Regions from separate parts of the Solibacillus silvestris genome, predicted to be linked through region 1. Evidence: riboswitches for the same ligand, from Rfam matches in the RefSeq annotation. Region 1 holds a riboswitch; the other holds the start of a gene.

Region 1 (8,181 bases):
CTTGATATCAAATACAAACAGCGGCTCGCCTTTTTCCTGTTTTTGTTCAAACCATTCCATACGCTCTTCCAATGATTGCTCATTGTACATATAAATTGCCGTTGAGTGTAATATATTATCGTTGAAAATTTCCAAAATCATTGGAATATCTTGTTTTTTTGCTTGTCGAATCATCTTTGCCCTCCTGAAGACCGCAAAAGCCGCTCTACCCGTATTTTGGTAAAACGGCTGTTCACAATTACTTTTGCTTTAGTATTATTGCACCTTGGTTTTAAGATATGCTAGCTTAAAAATCGGCACTAATATGTTTATACATTGAAGTAGCGTGCGTCTGGATGCGCAAATACAATAGCAGATACACTTGCTTCAGGCTCCATCATAAAACCTTCTGTTAACTGGACACCTATTTGTTCCGGCTTCAGCAGATGGAAAAGCTTTTCTTGATCTTCCAAATTCGGGCATGCCGGGTAGCCAAAGCTAAAACGCTGCCCTTGATATTTTGCGGCAAACCGGTCACGCATCGTAAAGTCCGTCGCATCGGGGAATCCCCACTGATCACGGATTTCTTGGTGAATACGCTCGGCAAAACCTTCTGCCAGCTCAAGGGCAGTCGCTTGCAATGCGTGGCTTTCCAGAAACTTCCCTTGTTCTTTCAGCTCGCCCGCTTTTTTGCTTACACCTTTTCCTGCCGTTACGACCATTAAGGCGATATAATCCATTTCCCCGCTTCCGACCGGTTTCAAATAATCTGATAAACATAGGAATGGAGCAACTTGCTGACGCGGGAATGTAAAGCGTTGTATTTCCGTTTTCGCATCTTCCGGACTATATACGACTACATCATCCCCATCTGATTGCGCAGGGAAAAATTGATACATACCGGATGCCGACAATACATCGCTATTTAAATAGCCTTTCACTAAATCATTCAACAAAGTCGCACGTTCATCTTGAGCTGCAAGCAATTGATCCAAATTCCCCTTTAATCCTAAATGATGTCCGATTAATGTGCGCATATTCACATATGGCTGCAAATGGGCGACCGAATAATCTCGTTTAATATGTGGCACTAAATCCTTCGGCATAAATACTTGTGCATCATTCACTGTACGAACCGGCTTTTCGGCTACTGCTACTGCTGGGCGGGATGCTCGCTTTGCATCAGATTCCAGACGTTTTTCCCGCGAATCGCGCAACTCCTCCAATAGGGCATCACGTTCATTCGGATTCATTAATCGATTCGCCTGTTCCAAGCCTTGCATCGCATCTTTGGAATAAATGACGGGTCCTTCATATTGATCGGCAATTTTCGTTTCTGTAAAGCGTCGCGATAACGCCGCGCCACCAACTAAAATGGGGACATCAATGCCTGCTTCCTTGAAATCCTGTGCCGTAATGACCATCTGCTGTGCTGACTTTACGAGCAGACCCGATAAACCTATGAAATCCGGCTTTTCTTTGCGTATTGTTTCAATCAGCTGGGCCGGTGTTACTTTAATACCTAAATCTACAACACGATAGCCGTTATTACTTAAAATAATATCGACCAGATTTTTTCCGATGTCATGCACGTCGCCTTTTACAGTCGCCAGCACCATCGTCCCTTTGCTTGCACTCGTATCGCCCTTTTCCATAAACTGCTCTAAATGGGCAACGGCAGCCTTCATCACTCCAGCGCTTTGCAATACTTCGGCAACGATTAGCTGGTTATCGTTAAAGAGACGACCGACTTCCGCCATCCCTGCCATTAAAGGACCGTTAATAATGTCAAGCGGCGAATCAAATGTTTGCAGTGCATCATCCAAATCTTTAATTAACCCTTCCTTCGTGCCTTCCAATATGTAATATGCAAGACGCGCTTCAACTGTCGCGGGCAATTCCTTTACAATTGCTTCTTTCTTTTTATCACGGTAAAAATCGGTAAATACAGCCAATGTTTCATCATTCGTATTAAATATGAGATCATTCGCCAGTTTGATTTCCTCTTCCGGAATTGATGCATAGCGCTCCAGTTTTTCTGTATTGACGATCGCATAATCCAATCCGGCCTGTGTACAGTGATATAAATACACAGCATTCAGTACTTCACGGCCAACCGGCGGCAAACCGAATGAAACATTGCTTACACCGAGCACTGTTAAACAGCCCGGCAAGTTTTCTTTAATGAGGCGGATTCCTTCAATCGTTTCCTCGGCTGCTCCGATATATTGTTCATCTCCTGTGCCTACAGGGAACATTAACGGATCAAAAATAATATCCTCTGGCGACATGCCCCATTTTTCCGTCAATAACTTATAGGAACGCTTTGCAACTTCCAGCTTTTTCTCGCGTGTGACAGCCATCCCCGTTTCATCAATCGTACCGACAACAAGTGCAGCACCGTATTTCTTCACAAGCGGCATAACCGCATCAAAGCGCTCTTCTCCATCTTCCAAGTTGATCGAGTTAATAATCGCCTTTCCTTGCGAAAACTTAAGCGCCGCTTCCATTACTTTTTCATCGGTTGAATCGATTACAAGCGGCACTTTCACTTTTTTCACAACTTCCTTCATGAAGCTTTTCATATCTTCAGCTTCATCACGGTCAGGGTTTGCTAAACAAATATCGATAACATGTGCACCGTTTTTCACTTGCGCGCGCGCTATTTCAGCCGCTTCCTCAAACTTTCCGTCTATAATCAAATTTTTAAATTTTCTAGAGCCGATTACGTTCGTGCGCTCCCCGATGAATAGCGGGCGCATTGACTCATCGTATTGGAGCGGCTCAATACCCGAAACGACATGGCCATGAGTAACTTCTTTTGGCTTGCGGGGCGCATAGCCATCCACAGCCTCGCGGATCGCCTGAATATGTGCAGGTGTCGTGCCACAACAGCCACCAACGATATTTAACCAGCCTTTTTCTGCAAACCCTTGCAATTTTTTCGATAAAGAATCGGGTGTCTCGTGATAGCATCCTTCCTCATCTGGAAGACCCGCATTTGGATAACAGCTAATATAGCCATTCGAAAGCTCTGACAAAGAACGAATATGATCCGTCATAAATTCCGGGCCTGTCGCACAGTTCAGCCCTACAGATAATGGCTTAATATGCTCAATAGAAATGTAGAACGCCTCTATCGACTGTCCTGCCAATGTTGTTCCCATCGGCTCGATCGTTCCTGAGATCATCACCGGAATCTCTTTGCCAAGTTCCTCGAAAGCACGGTTAATCGCTATCGTTCCTGCCTTTACATTAAGCATATCCTGTGACGTTTCAAGCAATAGCAGATCGGAACCTGCCTCAATTAGCGCTTTAGCCTGTATATAAAAGTTCTCCTCAAGCTCCTCGAATGTAATCCCGCCTGTAACGGATAATGTTTTTGTCGTAGGCCCGATTGCGCCTGCAACAAAGCGCGGCCAGTCTGGAGTTGAAAATTCGCGTGTAGCCTCCAATGCAATTTCTACAGCTTTCGTATTAATCTCGATCGCTTTATCCCCTAAATCATACTCATTTAATACGAGTGGCGTCCCACCAAAAGTATTCGTGCAAATAATATCTGCCCCTGCCTCTAAATAGGCGCGGTGTATTTTCCCTAATACATCCGGTCTTGTCAGCACTAAGTTTTCATTACAGCCGTCCAACTCTTCGCCGCCGAAATCTTCGTATGTTAAGTTTTCAGCTTGAAGCATCGTCCCCATGGCGCCATCGATGATACATATTCTTTTTTGCAATTGCTCATGAATCGGGTGGTTATACATTTGACTGAACTCCTTTATTTTCCACATCATATTGTTTTACATATTCCATTAATTCAAGCGTCATATCATAGCGTAAAAACGGAGTAATTAAATAAATTCCATTAAAATATTGGCACGCCGTATCGAGCAGCTCTTTTGCAATGGCAATTCCTTCTGCCGTTGCCGCTTCTTTATCTTCGCCGCATGCTGCCATTCGCGCCAACACCTCGTCCGACAGTTTAATGCCTGGTACTTCGTGGTGCAGAAATTCCGCGCTGCGCGATGATGTAAGCGGCATAATCCCAATATAGATCGGTGTGTCCAAATGCTTTGTCGCATTATAAATTTCTATAATTTTTTCTTTTGTGTAAACCGGCTGTGAAATGAAATAATCTGCACCATGCTCGATTTTTTTCTCTAAACGGGCGACTGCTCGATCCAGCACACGCACATTCGGGTTAAATGCGGCAGCCACTGAGAAGTTCGCCTGTTTGCGCAATGACTTCCCTGTGAAAGATCCCCCTTTATTCAATTGCTTAATAAGTGAAATAAGCTCCATCGATGAAACATCATACACACTAGTCGCCCCAGGGAAATCACCCACTTTTGTCGGATCCCCTGTCACAACCAGAATATCATGCAGTTCCAGTGCATCAAGCCCCATTAAATGCGATTGAAGCCCAATTAAATTCCGGTCACGGCACGTTAAATGCGGCAACGAACGAATCCCGTGCTCCTTTAAAATAGCAGCCATCGCAATATTGCTTATACGCGGCGAAGCAAGTGAGTTGTCAGCCATCATAATGACATCGGCTCCCGCTTTTGCCAGTTGTTTTGCCCCTTCAACAAATCCATCAATTTCTAAATGACGCGGTGTATCAAGTTCCACAATGACAGAGCGCTCACGTTTTGCTTTTTCGTGGAGCGGTTCTTGCTTACGTGGCTCCGGAACACGGACAAATTGTGTATGCCCGTGTTTCTCTTCCTTTGTTTCAATTGGCTTTACTTTCGCCAAACGCTGCTTTACCGCTGCAATATGCTTAGGTGTCGTTCCACAGCAACCACCAATTAAGCGGACACCTTGATTGACAAGTTCAACGGCTGCACGTGCAAAATAATCCGTTTCCGATTCATATACTACCCGGCCGTCTTCTATATCTAAAAGCGAAGCATTGGGGTATGCCGATAAAAAGGCCTTTTTCGGCAGATTCACCCCTTCAAATGCCTGAATTGTATGATATGGTCCCAATCGGCAATTGCTCCCGACAATATCTGCGCCTAATCTTTCAAGATCATGAAGCGCTTCATTGAATGTCATTAAATTTTGGAGCACGCCCGGCTCCTGCATCGTCACTTGTGCAATAATCGGCAAATCCGTCATCGCACGCAATAGATAGACACAATGCGAAAGCTCTTCAAAATCATAATACGTCTCCAATAAAAATCCGTCTGGTTCACCGGCAAGCAACACCTCTGCCTGCTCTTGAAATGCGGCTAATATTTCGTCCAATGTCGCATCGCTTTTGCGGATGCCGCGAATACCGCCAACCGTCGCCAAAACATATTGCCCTCCTGGAGCAGCCGCACGTTTTGCGATCTTCAATGCGGCCTCATTGAATTCCTTTACACGGTTTTCATAGCCATAGCGCGCAAGCTTGATCGCATTTGCACCATATGTATTTGTCTGGATAATATCTGCACCAGCAGCAATATATTCACCATGGATTTTTCCGATAATTTCCGGGCGTGCAATATTCATCTCCTCATGACAATAATCCAGCCCGTATGAATAAAGTAATGTTCCGATGGCGCCGTCTGCCGTTAAAACACGCGTTTTTAAATCTTCTCGTAATCCCATTGCTTTCACTCCATTATTTACAGTATTTTCAGTCAACTAACAATACGAAAAAGCCCTCTTTCAAATAATAAAAGAAGGCTTAACAATTCAACATTTGCGTTCCTTCTCATCTTCTGGCATTCGCCACTGGATTTAGCACCTGACTTTTCGTTGGTTGCTGAAGTTTCATCGGGCCAGTCCCTCAACTTCTCTCGATAAGAATATTTTATGATTTTTAAAATAAAGCAATTATGCCTCAACATAATCGCAGCTGAATACGGAACATATAAAAGAACCGAATTAGGTTAAATGCATCATATCGTTATCTGAATGTTACGTCAATACCCTTTAACCGAATAAAGTATTTCTTTACATAATTCGCTCAATAATCTGTTCCGCCGTTTTTTTTCCGTTTTGAATGCATGCGCCAATCCCTACACCAAAATAAGAGCACCCTGCTAATAAGAGGTTCGGATAGTGTGTTTGCAACTGTCGAACGACATTCGATAATGCTTCGTTGTGCGCTAAATCATAGCGCGGCATTTGGTCAAGCCATTTCGTCACATTTACGACTGCCGGCTCGGCTTCAATGCCTAAACTTAAACGAATATCTTCCAATGCGACTTTTGTCAATGCTTCATCGGACATCGCCGCAAGCTCTTCGTAGCGCGGATTAATATTTTTATAAAATAAACGGACGAGTAAGTTTCCTTCCGCTGACGTATGCTTCCATTTACGGCTCGTCCATGTCGAAGCATTGCAAACTAAATCGCTATTATGCGAGACGATAAATCCTGTGCCATCTGCCGGCAATACACTATCCGGCACATCAAATCCGACATACATGGTTAAAGCTGATGCCGTTGTGAATTTTTCGAGCTGTTCATCGAGCGATTCGTCCTGCAGCACATTTCGCACCGTATCGTTCGGAACAGCCAGCACAACTATATCCGCCAAAATCGTTTCTTCCTCCAATATGACCTCATACTGCTCGCCGACTTTACGCACTTGCTTTGTCGCCGTCTTTTTAATGAATTCGACTTCCGGCAGCTGCTCTTCCAAGCGATCAATCAATGTGGATAAACCATTCCGGAATGAGATGAATTTCTTGTTCGCCGCTTTTTCGAATTGCTCGCGATTTGCCTCAAAGCCTTTTATAATCGAGCCGTAATTGTTTTTGTAATCCACTAAATAAGGCAAGGTTGATGCTAAGCTTAATTGATACAAATCCCCTGAGTAAACACCCGCCAACACCGGGGCGATTTGCTTGCGCACAATTTCCTCACCTAAAAAGTATTCTAAAAACATGCCGATTGAACTTTCTTTCGTAAAGGATGTATTCGGAATTTCCGAATCCTGAAGCGCTCTTTCCTTTCCTTCTTCCGATAGCAGTGTGCTCGACATAAGTGATTCTATGCTCATCGGAATACCGAATGTAGACCCTGCCGGAATTGCATGCAGCTCATTATTTGTATGAATATAGGATATTCCTGTTTCGTTATATACGAGCTGTGACTCAAAATTCAGTTCCTTTACAAGCTCCAGCACCCCCGGATGACGCGCTACTATCGAATCCGCGCCCGTTTCCATAATAAAGCTTCCTTCACGCGCCGAATGTATTTTGCCGCCCAAATATTGGTTTTTTTCGATTAATACTAGCCGTGCTTCGATATTTTTTTCATGCATTTGATTTTTTAAATAATGCATTGTGCAAAGTCCGGTAATGCCGCCGCCTATAACTACTACTGTTTTCATTTTATCTCTCCCATTTCGTTCGCTCTTCTTCTATTAGTATAATCTTTTCCACGCAAAATTTGGTCAGGCGGATATTACAATTTTCAAAACCAATGCCCGATTCTTATAATTACTATGTATACTTGGAGAGTTTGTTGGGTGTGAAAAGTAGAGCGGCTATTACAATTTTTCACGCCCGCATCATTTTACTTTCACAAGTATATTGACGATTAAGGATGCACAATGATAAAACATATTTTGCGCAAAATAACGTAAAATGATGTCTGTTATTATGTGGGTTACGTTGAACAGCTTATATGTACTTGCCCATCAAAAAGCTGTGCGGAAAGGACGGGCTTTCGGCACAGCATTGCTTATTCATATTATTCTTCTAGATTTTGGGATATTTGTGCCAGTGTATCTGCGGATAACGTTACTTCATCAAATGCACGGCCAAGATCCGAAATTATATCCCCGATTTGCTCTAATTCCAGCTCCACCAAATTGTTTTGTTTTTGTGTTTCGGTCATTGATTCGACAATCGCGGTGAACTGAACTTCCGTGTTTTCCATACTCTCTTCACCAACACGCACAGCTGATTTTATTTCTTGTAATGACTCAAGAAGCTTCGTCGTGCGAATATTTGTATTCTGCAATAGTTCTTCCACATTCACTGCCGAATCCTTTGTTTGTTCTGACAGCTTTCGCACTTCTCCCGCCACAACACCAAAGCCTTTGCCCGCTTCTCCGGCACGCGCCGCCTCTATTGCAGCATTTAGCGCTAATAAATTTGTTTGGTTCGCTATATTTGTAACGATTCCCATTGTCGATTCCATCTCTTTTGAAATTTCCGCAAGCTTATCAATCTCTGATGAAATCATTGCCACGGAA
Region 2 (8,181 bases), on a different contig from region 1:
AATTCAGCCATGGCGATGTCAATACCGCGCCTGCACATTCAATCTTATTTTTCTGGATCACATTTGCGGCAATGACAGCTCCTAAGCCATTCCCTACAATAAAAAGCGGTAAATTATATTCCAATGCGACTTTTAATAAAACCTTTGTATAATTATAGTATTCTTCAAAATTTTCATCATGATATCTTGAATATTTCCCTTGCTCCCCATGTCCCGGCAAATCCCCCATTACTACATGAAAGCGGGCACTGCGAAACTTTTCGATTAACCATGCGTACCACCGATGATGCTCATATGCACTATGAAGAATGACAACTACGGCTTTTGGCTGTTGCTCTGTTTCCCATTTCCACATGGCCAATCCCCCCTTACATTCTGAATTTTTTTGCTGATAAAGCAGAAGATTCCCGCTTCTGCAAACGGCGGCATTATTGTTTGCCCTATTTTAAATTCACATGCGATTACACTAAGGCATAATTGATTTATTATAATACATTTGCCAAAAAAAGAAATGGCATTTAAAAATTTTTAATCGTTTGTTACGATATGGATAGTTTCAAATACTATTCTATAAAAGAAATGAGGAATTGAACATGATTTATCCTTACAAAGGTAAAACACCGAATATTCACCCATCTGCATTTATTGCCGACTATGCAACGATTACCGGGGATGTAACAGTCGGGGCGGAAACTTCCATTTGGTTTAATACCGTTATACGAGGCGATGTGAATAAAACAATTATCGGGGAACGCGTGAGCATTCAGGATTTAAGCTGTCTTCATCAAAGTCCCGCCTTCCCGTTAATTATAGAAGATGAAGTAACGGTAGGTCATCAAGTGACACTGCATAGCTGCACAATTAAAAAACGCGCATTGATCGGTATGGGTTCCATCATTTTAGATGGGGCGGTAATAGGGGAAGGGGCATTTATCGGTGCCGGCAGCTTAGTTCCCCCGGGAAAAGTGATTCCGCCAAATTCCCTTGCTATGGGGCGCCCAGCAAAAGTGGTACGAGAAGTTACAGCTGAGGACCGTGCCGATATGGACCGGATTATTCGAGAGTACGCAGAGAAAGGGCAATATTACAAATCTTTACAAAAGTAATTTCGCAATAATATTTTGTCATAATTAAACAGTTTCTACATATATAATAGCGATAAAGTTTATCGTCCCTCAAAATGAAAAGGAGCCGTCATTAAACTGACCGCTCCTTTACCCGTTTTAGATCCCAGCTTTTGCTTTAAGCTCGGCTGCTTTATCTGTATTTTCCCAAGGAACATTCAAGTCTGTGCGGCCGAAATGCCCGTATGCTGCCGTTTGTTTATAAATCGGGCGGCGTAAGTCCAGCATTTTAATAATGCCTGCCGGACGTAAATCAAAGAGCTCACGAACCCATTTCACGATTTCTGTTTCAGCTGCTTTTCCAGTACCGAATGTATCGACTGCAATTGAAACAGGTTGTGCAACACCGATTGCATATGCCAGTTGCACTTCTGCACGGTCAGCTAAGCCGGCTGCTACAATGTTTTTGGCAACATAGCGTGCTGCATATGCTGCAGAACGGTCAACTTTTGTTGCATCCTTACCAGAGAAAGCTCCGCCACCATGACGTGCATAGCCACCATAAGTATCAACAATAATTTTACGACCTGTAAGACCTGCATCACCTTTAGGTCCACCAATTACGAAGCGGCCTGTCGGGTTGATGAAGTACTTTGTAGCCTCATCCAATAAATGAGCAGGAACTACCGGTTTAATCACATGTTCTTTAATGTCTGTCTGGATTTGTTCCAATGTTGCTTCTTCATCGTGCTGTGTTGAAATAACGATTGTATCCACACGAACCGGTTCATTGTTTTCATCATATTCAATTGTTACTTGTGTTTTACCATCCGGACGTAAATATTGCAATTCGCCTGATTTACGTACTTCTGTTAAACGACGCGCTAATTTATGAGCTAAAGAAATAGGCATCGGCATAAGTTCCGGTGTTTCGTTACATGCGTAGCCGAACATTAGGCCTTGATCTCCTGCACCGATTGCTTCCAGCTCATCATCTGTCATCGAGCCTTCACGCGCTTCCAATGCTTGGTCGACACCTTGCGCGATATCAGGAGATTGCTCACCTACCGCTACTAATACTGCCAAGTTTTCAGCATCAAAGCCGTATTTACCGCGAGTATAGCCAATTTCTGCCACTGTATCACGGATAATTCCTTTCATATCCACATAAGTAGATGTTGTAATCTCCCCAGATACTAATACTAAGCCTGTTGTTACCGTAGTTTCACAAGCTACACGAGCATTTGGGTCCGCTGCTAAAATGGCATCTAAAATAGCATCCGAAATTTGGTCACAAATTTTATCCGGATGTCCTTCCGTTACACTTTCTGATGTAAACAGTCGACGATTTGTCATGTCATTTCCTCCTAATTCACTTTGGCGATTGTTTTATGTTCATTCGATGATACGGTACTCATTACCCATGCCCGCTTATATTTTCGATAAAGTAAACCATCCCTTTTCGTTTCTGAAAAAAGGTTGAGGCTATACCAATCAGGTGTCTAAGGACAGTTGATTTTATATGGCTAAAAATAGATTATTTTCATATTTTAAAAATCATTTGCTTTCTGTCCGTTGATACACGATAAACGTCAAGCTGCATTGCTTTGACACGAGGTTTTGAAAGGCTAATATTTCTTGCTTTACAATTTAAATCAAATAAAAAAATCCTTTCGCTCATTAGCCGCGCTCATCACGCGTGAGGAAAGGATGTATATGCATCGTTACCTTTCACTCTTATCGTTCAAGGGAAATTTTGCCCTTGCATCAGGTTGGCACCAGCACGCATTAAGTATGCGCAGGTTGCCGGGTTTCATAGGGCCTGCCCCTCCACCAGCTCGGGATAAGAGTATCCGTTCAATTAAACATCTTACGTAAAAAAAACAAAGCTGTCAACAAAATTTGTCTTATTTAGAACAGTTTAAATTTCCATAAAAAATAATTCATAATTAGTATAGATTATTACATTCAATGTGTTATACTATTTTTGAATTAATAAACAACTCCCCTACTATAAGGGAATACTATAAAAAAGGATGGTATTTAATAGATGAATTCGGTAGAAATCGCTAACGAGCTGAAAGAACTTTTAAACGGGGAAAACATTAAAACTCAATTATCTGTTCCACAATTAGTAGAAAAAGCTACATCACGCGGAGAAGCAATGTTAACTGTCGATGGCGCATTGCGTGCTGAAACAGGCAAATACACTGGTCGTTCTCCTAAAGATAAATATATGGTTGAAGAAGAAAGTTCAAAACATAAAATCGATTGGGGTAAAGTAAACCGTCCTATCTCTACAGAAGTATTCGACAAGCTTTACGTGAAAGTCGTGAACTATTTAAAAGAACGCGATGAATTATTCGTATTCAACGGTTTTGCAGGTGCGGACAAAGATTCTCAACTTTCTATAAAAGTCATTAACGAATATGCTTGGCATAACCTATTCTGTCATCAATTATTCATCCGTCCAACTGCTGAGGAATTAGCTTCTCATGTTGCTGATTTCACAATTGTGTCCGCGCCAAACTTCAAAGCAGATCCAGAAGTAGATGGCACAGGATCGGAAACATTTATTATAACATCTCTTGAAAAGAAAATCATCTTAATCGGTGGAACTGAATACGCCGGCGAAATGAAAAAATCAATTTTTGGGATTATGAATTATTTATTGCCTGAACAAGGCATCTTCCCAATGCACTGTTCTGCAAACGTTGGCGAAGAAGGCGATGTTGCATTGTTCTTCGGTCTGTCAGGTACAGGCAAAACGACATTATCGGCAGATAGCGACCGTAAATTAATCGGTGATGATGAGCATGGTTGGTCTGACAACGGCGTATTCAATATTGAAGGTGGTTGCTATGCGAAAACAATCAACCTTTCTGCAGAAAAAGAGCCTGAAATCTACAACGCGATCCGCTTCGGTTCTGTATTGGAAAATGTGGCTGTAGATCCACAATCACGCGTATGTAACTATGATGATGGTTCTTTAACAGAAAACACTCGAGTAGCTTATCCGATTGATTACATCGATAATATTGTACTACCATCAGTAGCTGGCCACCCAAATACAATCGTCTTCCTGACTGCAGACGCATTTGGTGTATTGCCTCCTATTTCAAAATTAACGAAAGAACAGGCAATGTATCATTTCTTAAGCGGCTTCACGTCAAAATTAGCAGGTACAGAACGTGGTATTACAGAGCCAGAGCCAGTATTTTCAACATGCTTCGGATCTCCATTCCTGCCATTGCCTGCAACAGTTTATGCGGAGCAGTTAGGCAAGAAAATCGATGAGCATGGTTCACAAGTATTCCTTGTTAACACTGGTTGGACTGGAGGCGAGTATGGTGTTGGCAGCCGTATGAAACTTGCTTATACTCGTGCAATGGTTCGTGCTGCAATCGATGGTAAATTAAACAATGTGGAAACGACACAAGATGCGGTATTCGGATTGAATATCCCATTAGCGGTTGAAGGTGTTCCATCTGGAGTGTTAAACCCGCGCGATGCATGGGCTGACAAAACTGCATATGATAAAAAATCAGCTGAACTTGCGCAATTATTCAAAAACAACTTCACGAAATTCGACAATGTTGATGAAGCAATCGTGAAAAAAGGCGGTCCATTAGTATAGTACACTAATGATTAATTCGCCATATTAGTTTAACTTTGGCAGTTTTGCGAAAAGCCGGATTATAATATAAAATTTTAAAGGATATTATAAATAAAGGGATGTAGCGTAAGTATTCACTTACGTACATCCCTTTTTGCTGCTCCTTGTTGTTTCATCCATTCACATAGTTTTTTTACAGTTTCCCGATTGAGTTTCGGGGGATAATGATGCTTTAACCCAAATGAAAACCATGTTTCCACTTGTTTTCCCTCGTCTTTCAAATAAAGTTCCAGTTGGTATGCATGTTCAATATCAACATGTTGATCCTCTGTACCATGAATAATCAATACAGGAGCATGGACATTCTCTATCTCATATAAAGGTGTGCGGTCTTCATAGTTTTCCGGCACTTTATTTGGCGTGCCCCCAACGATCCTCTTTAGCCCGCGACGCATATCGACACGCTCCCAATAAGTCGCTGTTGCGTCCGAAACACCAGCCCATGTCACGACGGCTTTTATATCTTCGCGTAAAATCGCCGTCCATAAAGCCATTAAGCCCCCCCTGGAAAATCCAAACAAATTCACTTTTTCAGCATCGATAAATTTCTTTAATACGTCGATACCGAAAATCGCATCATTCCGGTCCTCACCCGCAAACTCGTCCTTCCCTTCGCCTCCGCGATTTCCACGGTAATACGGGGCGAAAACGACAAAGCCCTGCATCGCGAATTGGGCGATACGGGCAGGCCGGACCATGCCGATCGACTGCAACCCTCCCCGCAAATAAAGAAGCGCTTCATACTGCCCATGAGCTTTCGGTCTAGCTAATAATCCTTTAACACGCAATCCTTGTGACCAATATGTTACTTCATCCAGACGAATATGCGGATTCGGTGAAGGATAATTACGCATCGAAAAAATCTTACCATTGCCGTTCATGATTTTTCACTTCCTGCAGCATCTTTTTCATGCCCGCATCCCGCATATAAAAACTTAAATCGGGCTGTTGCCATAGCTCTTCTTCCGTTAACCATAAAACACCATCTGTTTCAAAATCTCCGACAAATGGCTCGATATCCTTAACCTTTGCTGTAAAAACCGCCTTACAAAACGGTATTTCACCGTGTACAATATAGTAAGCAAACCATTGTACATCCTCTATTACTACAGTTGCCTCTTCATATACTTCACGTATAGCAGCTTGATATAAAGTTTCGCCCTGCTCTTGCTTTCCGCCTGGGAATTCGACACCACGCCGGTTATGAATTGTGCATAACCACTTTCCTTTATGCTGCACGAGCGTTAATACGTGCTTTGGCTCTACATCAAATGGCCCTTCATCAAATCTCAAATCTACGTTCAAACCGTTTTCATCGATAAATTTAAACATCTTTTCGCTCAACTCCTATTCAATAGTGTAGCGAACAGATGTCTATCATTCAACAGGAAGCAAGAAAATTGTCAATTAAAATAAGGTAATTGCTCTACAAATTTTCTCGCCTCGTCATCACCGAATTCATGAATTAATGCATATACTTTTTGCAGACGACGGTCTAAATCATGATTCAGCTTATCCAAATGATAAGGTATAAAAGGCATATGCGCTCGAAAGGCATTGGATGCTTCCAGTGCTTGCATTTGGCTAAAAAGCTTTGTAAATACACGCGCTTTCAATGGGTCCATTTTCAATACAAATTCATAGGATGTCCCTGGCTGCAAATTGCATGTCAAATTTGCAATCGATACATAAACATTACTCGTTTCCATTATACTCACCTCATTCTTAAGGTGGGCTTTAACCAAATCATTTATACGTAAAAAACGACCCCAAATTCGGAGTCGTTTCGTCGATATTAGTTTCCTAAATAAGCATTAAGCATCCATGTATGCTTTTCCAAACTTTGGTATTGAGCATTCAACATATCTTCCGTACGATCATCGCCTTCTTCAGATGCTGCTTCCATTGCTTTTTCCAATGCTTCCATAATTGTATTGAAATCGGCAATAAGTGTTGAAACCATTTCTTCCGTTTCTTCTTTGCCAGTTGCTTCTTTGATTAAAGAAAGGTCTAAATTTTCCTTCAATGTTGCGACAGGCTTGCCTCCCTTTGTCAAAATGCGTTCAGCAATTTCGTCTAAATTAAGTGTTACCTCATTATATAACTCTTCAAATTTTGTGTGTAATGTAAAGAAAGATGGTCCGTTTACGTACCAGTGGTAGTTATGTAACTTTGTGTACATTACCGACCATGTTGCCACTAAATCATTTAAAAGTGTGTTTAATTGTTTTTTTGCCATTATCCTTCACCTCATAATTTATATTTAAAATTTCATAAGCGAAATTTTAATCCTAATTGATAATTATTATCATTATAATACATTATTTACCTTTCTAATAGTGACAAAATGCTGAATTTAATCACTAGTTAATATTATAACCGTTCATTCGCTTGTTAAAACCTCATAATTTCAATGATTGTTCAAATTTAAGCCGTCTTTTTCATGTACAATAGATAGTGATCAATCAGTTTGGAGGTCTCGTCATGCTTGTTACGATACTTATATGTATATTAGTTGTAATAGTGATTACGGCTCTTTTCCTGACAGCTGTCAATTTGGGCTATAAAGTAAAACATTCTATAGATCCCGTAGCACATAATACGACAAATTCCAATGAATCAAATGAGGTGAAAAAATGAGTTTACCTATAGTATTGATTATTATCGTCACAATTATGGGGATTTTTGCGTTTTCAATCGTTTTACTTGCTCGTAAAAACAATATATCATTAAAGCAAACGGTCGATTCAAAACCAATACACGCCTATAAAAATGGAGAACAAAAACAGCAATGAAAAGACTATTTATCGGGCTTATCCGAGTTTATCAAAAATATTTCTCGCCTATGAAACCCCCTTCTTGCCGCTTTCATCCCACTTGTTCAAGCTACGGGATTGAAGCAATACAAAAGCATGGTGCTATTAAAGGGATTATTATGACGACAATTCGCATTTTAAAATGCCAGCCGTTTCATCCGGGTGGCTTTGATCCTGTACCTGAAAAATGGCCTTCGAAAAAAAAATGATTTTCGAAGGCTTTTTATATTGTTTTTTTTGATGTAATAATGTATGATTGAAAATGTTCAAAAACACAAATCGTAATTATTACTATTTAAGGGGTTTTACTACAAATGAAAAAATGGTTTTTACTCATTTCAATGTTTACATCTATTTTATTTTTAGCTGCTTGTAATGCAGATGATGCAAAAAATTCCACTTCAAATGATGCAAAAGCGAATGAAGATGCGTTATCTGTTTATACGACTGTTTATCCATTGCAATATTTTACCGAGCGTATCGGCGGCGAGTATGTGAAAGTTGCTTCGATTTATCCTGCTGGCGCAAACGAGCATACATTTGAGCCGACACAAAAAGATATGATTGCTTTAGCAGATTCGGATTTATTTTTCTATATCGGCCTCGGATTGGAAGGCTTTGTTGA

The links. A riboswitch is a leader RNA that binds a small molecule or an ion and turns the genes downstream of it on or off. The one in region 1 is predicted to bind S-adenosylmethionine.
Region 2: another riboswitch for S-adenosylmethionine. It lies ahead of metK (methionine adenosyltransferase); the one in region 1 lies ahead of ACTHOQ_RS12680 (bifunctional homocysteine S-methyltransferase/methylenetetrahydrofolate reductase).

What each region holds. Positions count from the first base shown of each region.
Region 1 is NZ_JBQCJW010000020.1:20,909-29,089, reverse strand. It holds gene ACTHOQ_RS12690 (GNAT family N-acetyltransferase) at 1-174, opposite strand, end outside; gene metH (methionine synthase) at 309-3,740, opposite strand; gene ACTHOQ_RS12680 (bifunctional homocysteine S-methyltransferase/methylenetetrahydrofolate reductase) at 3,733-5,577, opposite strand; SAM riboswitch class I at 5,681-5,778, opposite strand; gene hemG (protoporphyrinogen oxidase) at 5,926-7,311, opposite strand; gene ACTHOQ_RS12670 (protoglobin domain-containing protein) at 7,674-8,181, opposite strand, start outside.
Region 2 is NZ_JBQCJW010000046.1:2,170-10,350, forward strand. It holds gene ACTHOQ_RS17620 (alpha/beta hydrolase) at 1-355, opposite strand, end outside; gene ACTHOQ_RS17625 (gamma carbonic anhydrase) at 594-1,106, shown strand; gene metK (methionine adenosyltransferase) at 1,224-2,420, opposite strand; SAM riboswitch class I at 2,799-2,914, opposite strand; gene pckA (phosphoenolpyruvate carboxykinase (ATP)) at 3,115-4,701, shown strand; gene ACTHOQ_RS17640 (alpha/beta hydrolase family protein) at 4,815-5,621, opposite strand; gene ACTHOQ_RS17645 (NUDIX hydrolase) at 5,605-6,072, opposite strand; gene ACTHOQ_RS17650 (transposase) at 6,144-6,449, opposite strand; gene ACTHOQ_RS17655 (Dps family protein) at 6,536-6,979, opposite strand; gene ytzI (YtzI protein) at 7,225-7,380, shown strand; gene ACTHOQ_RS17665 (hypothetical protein) at 7,377-7,535, shown strand; gene yidD (membrane protein insertion efficiency factor YidD) at 7,532-7,765, shown strand; gene ACTHOQ_RS17675 (metal ABC transporter solute-binding protein, Zn/Mn family) at 7,871-8,181, shown strand, end outside.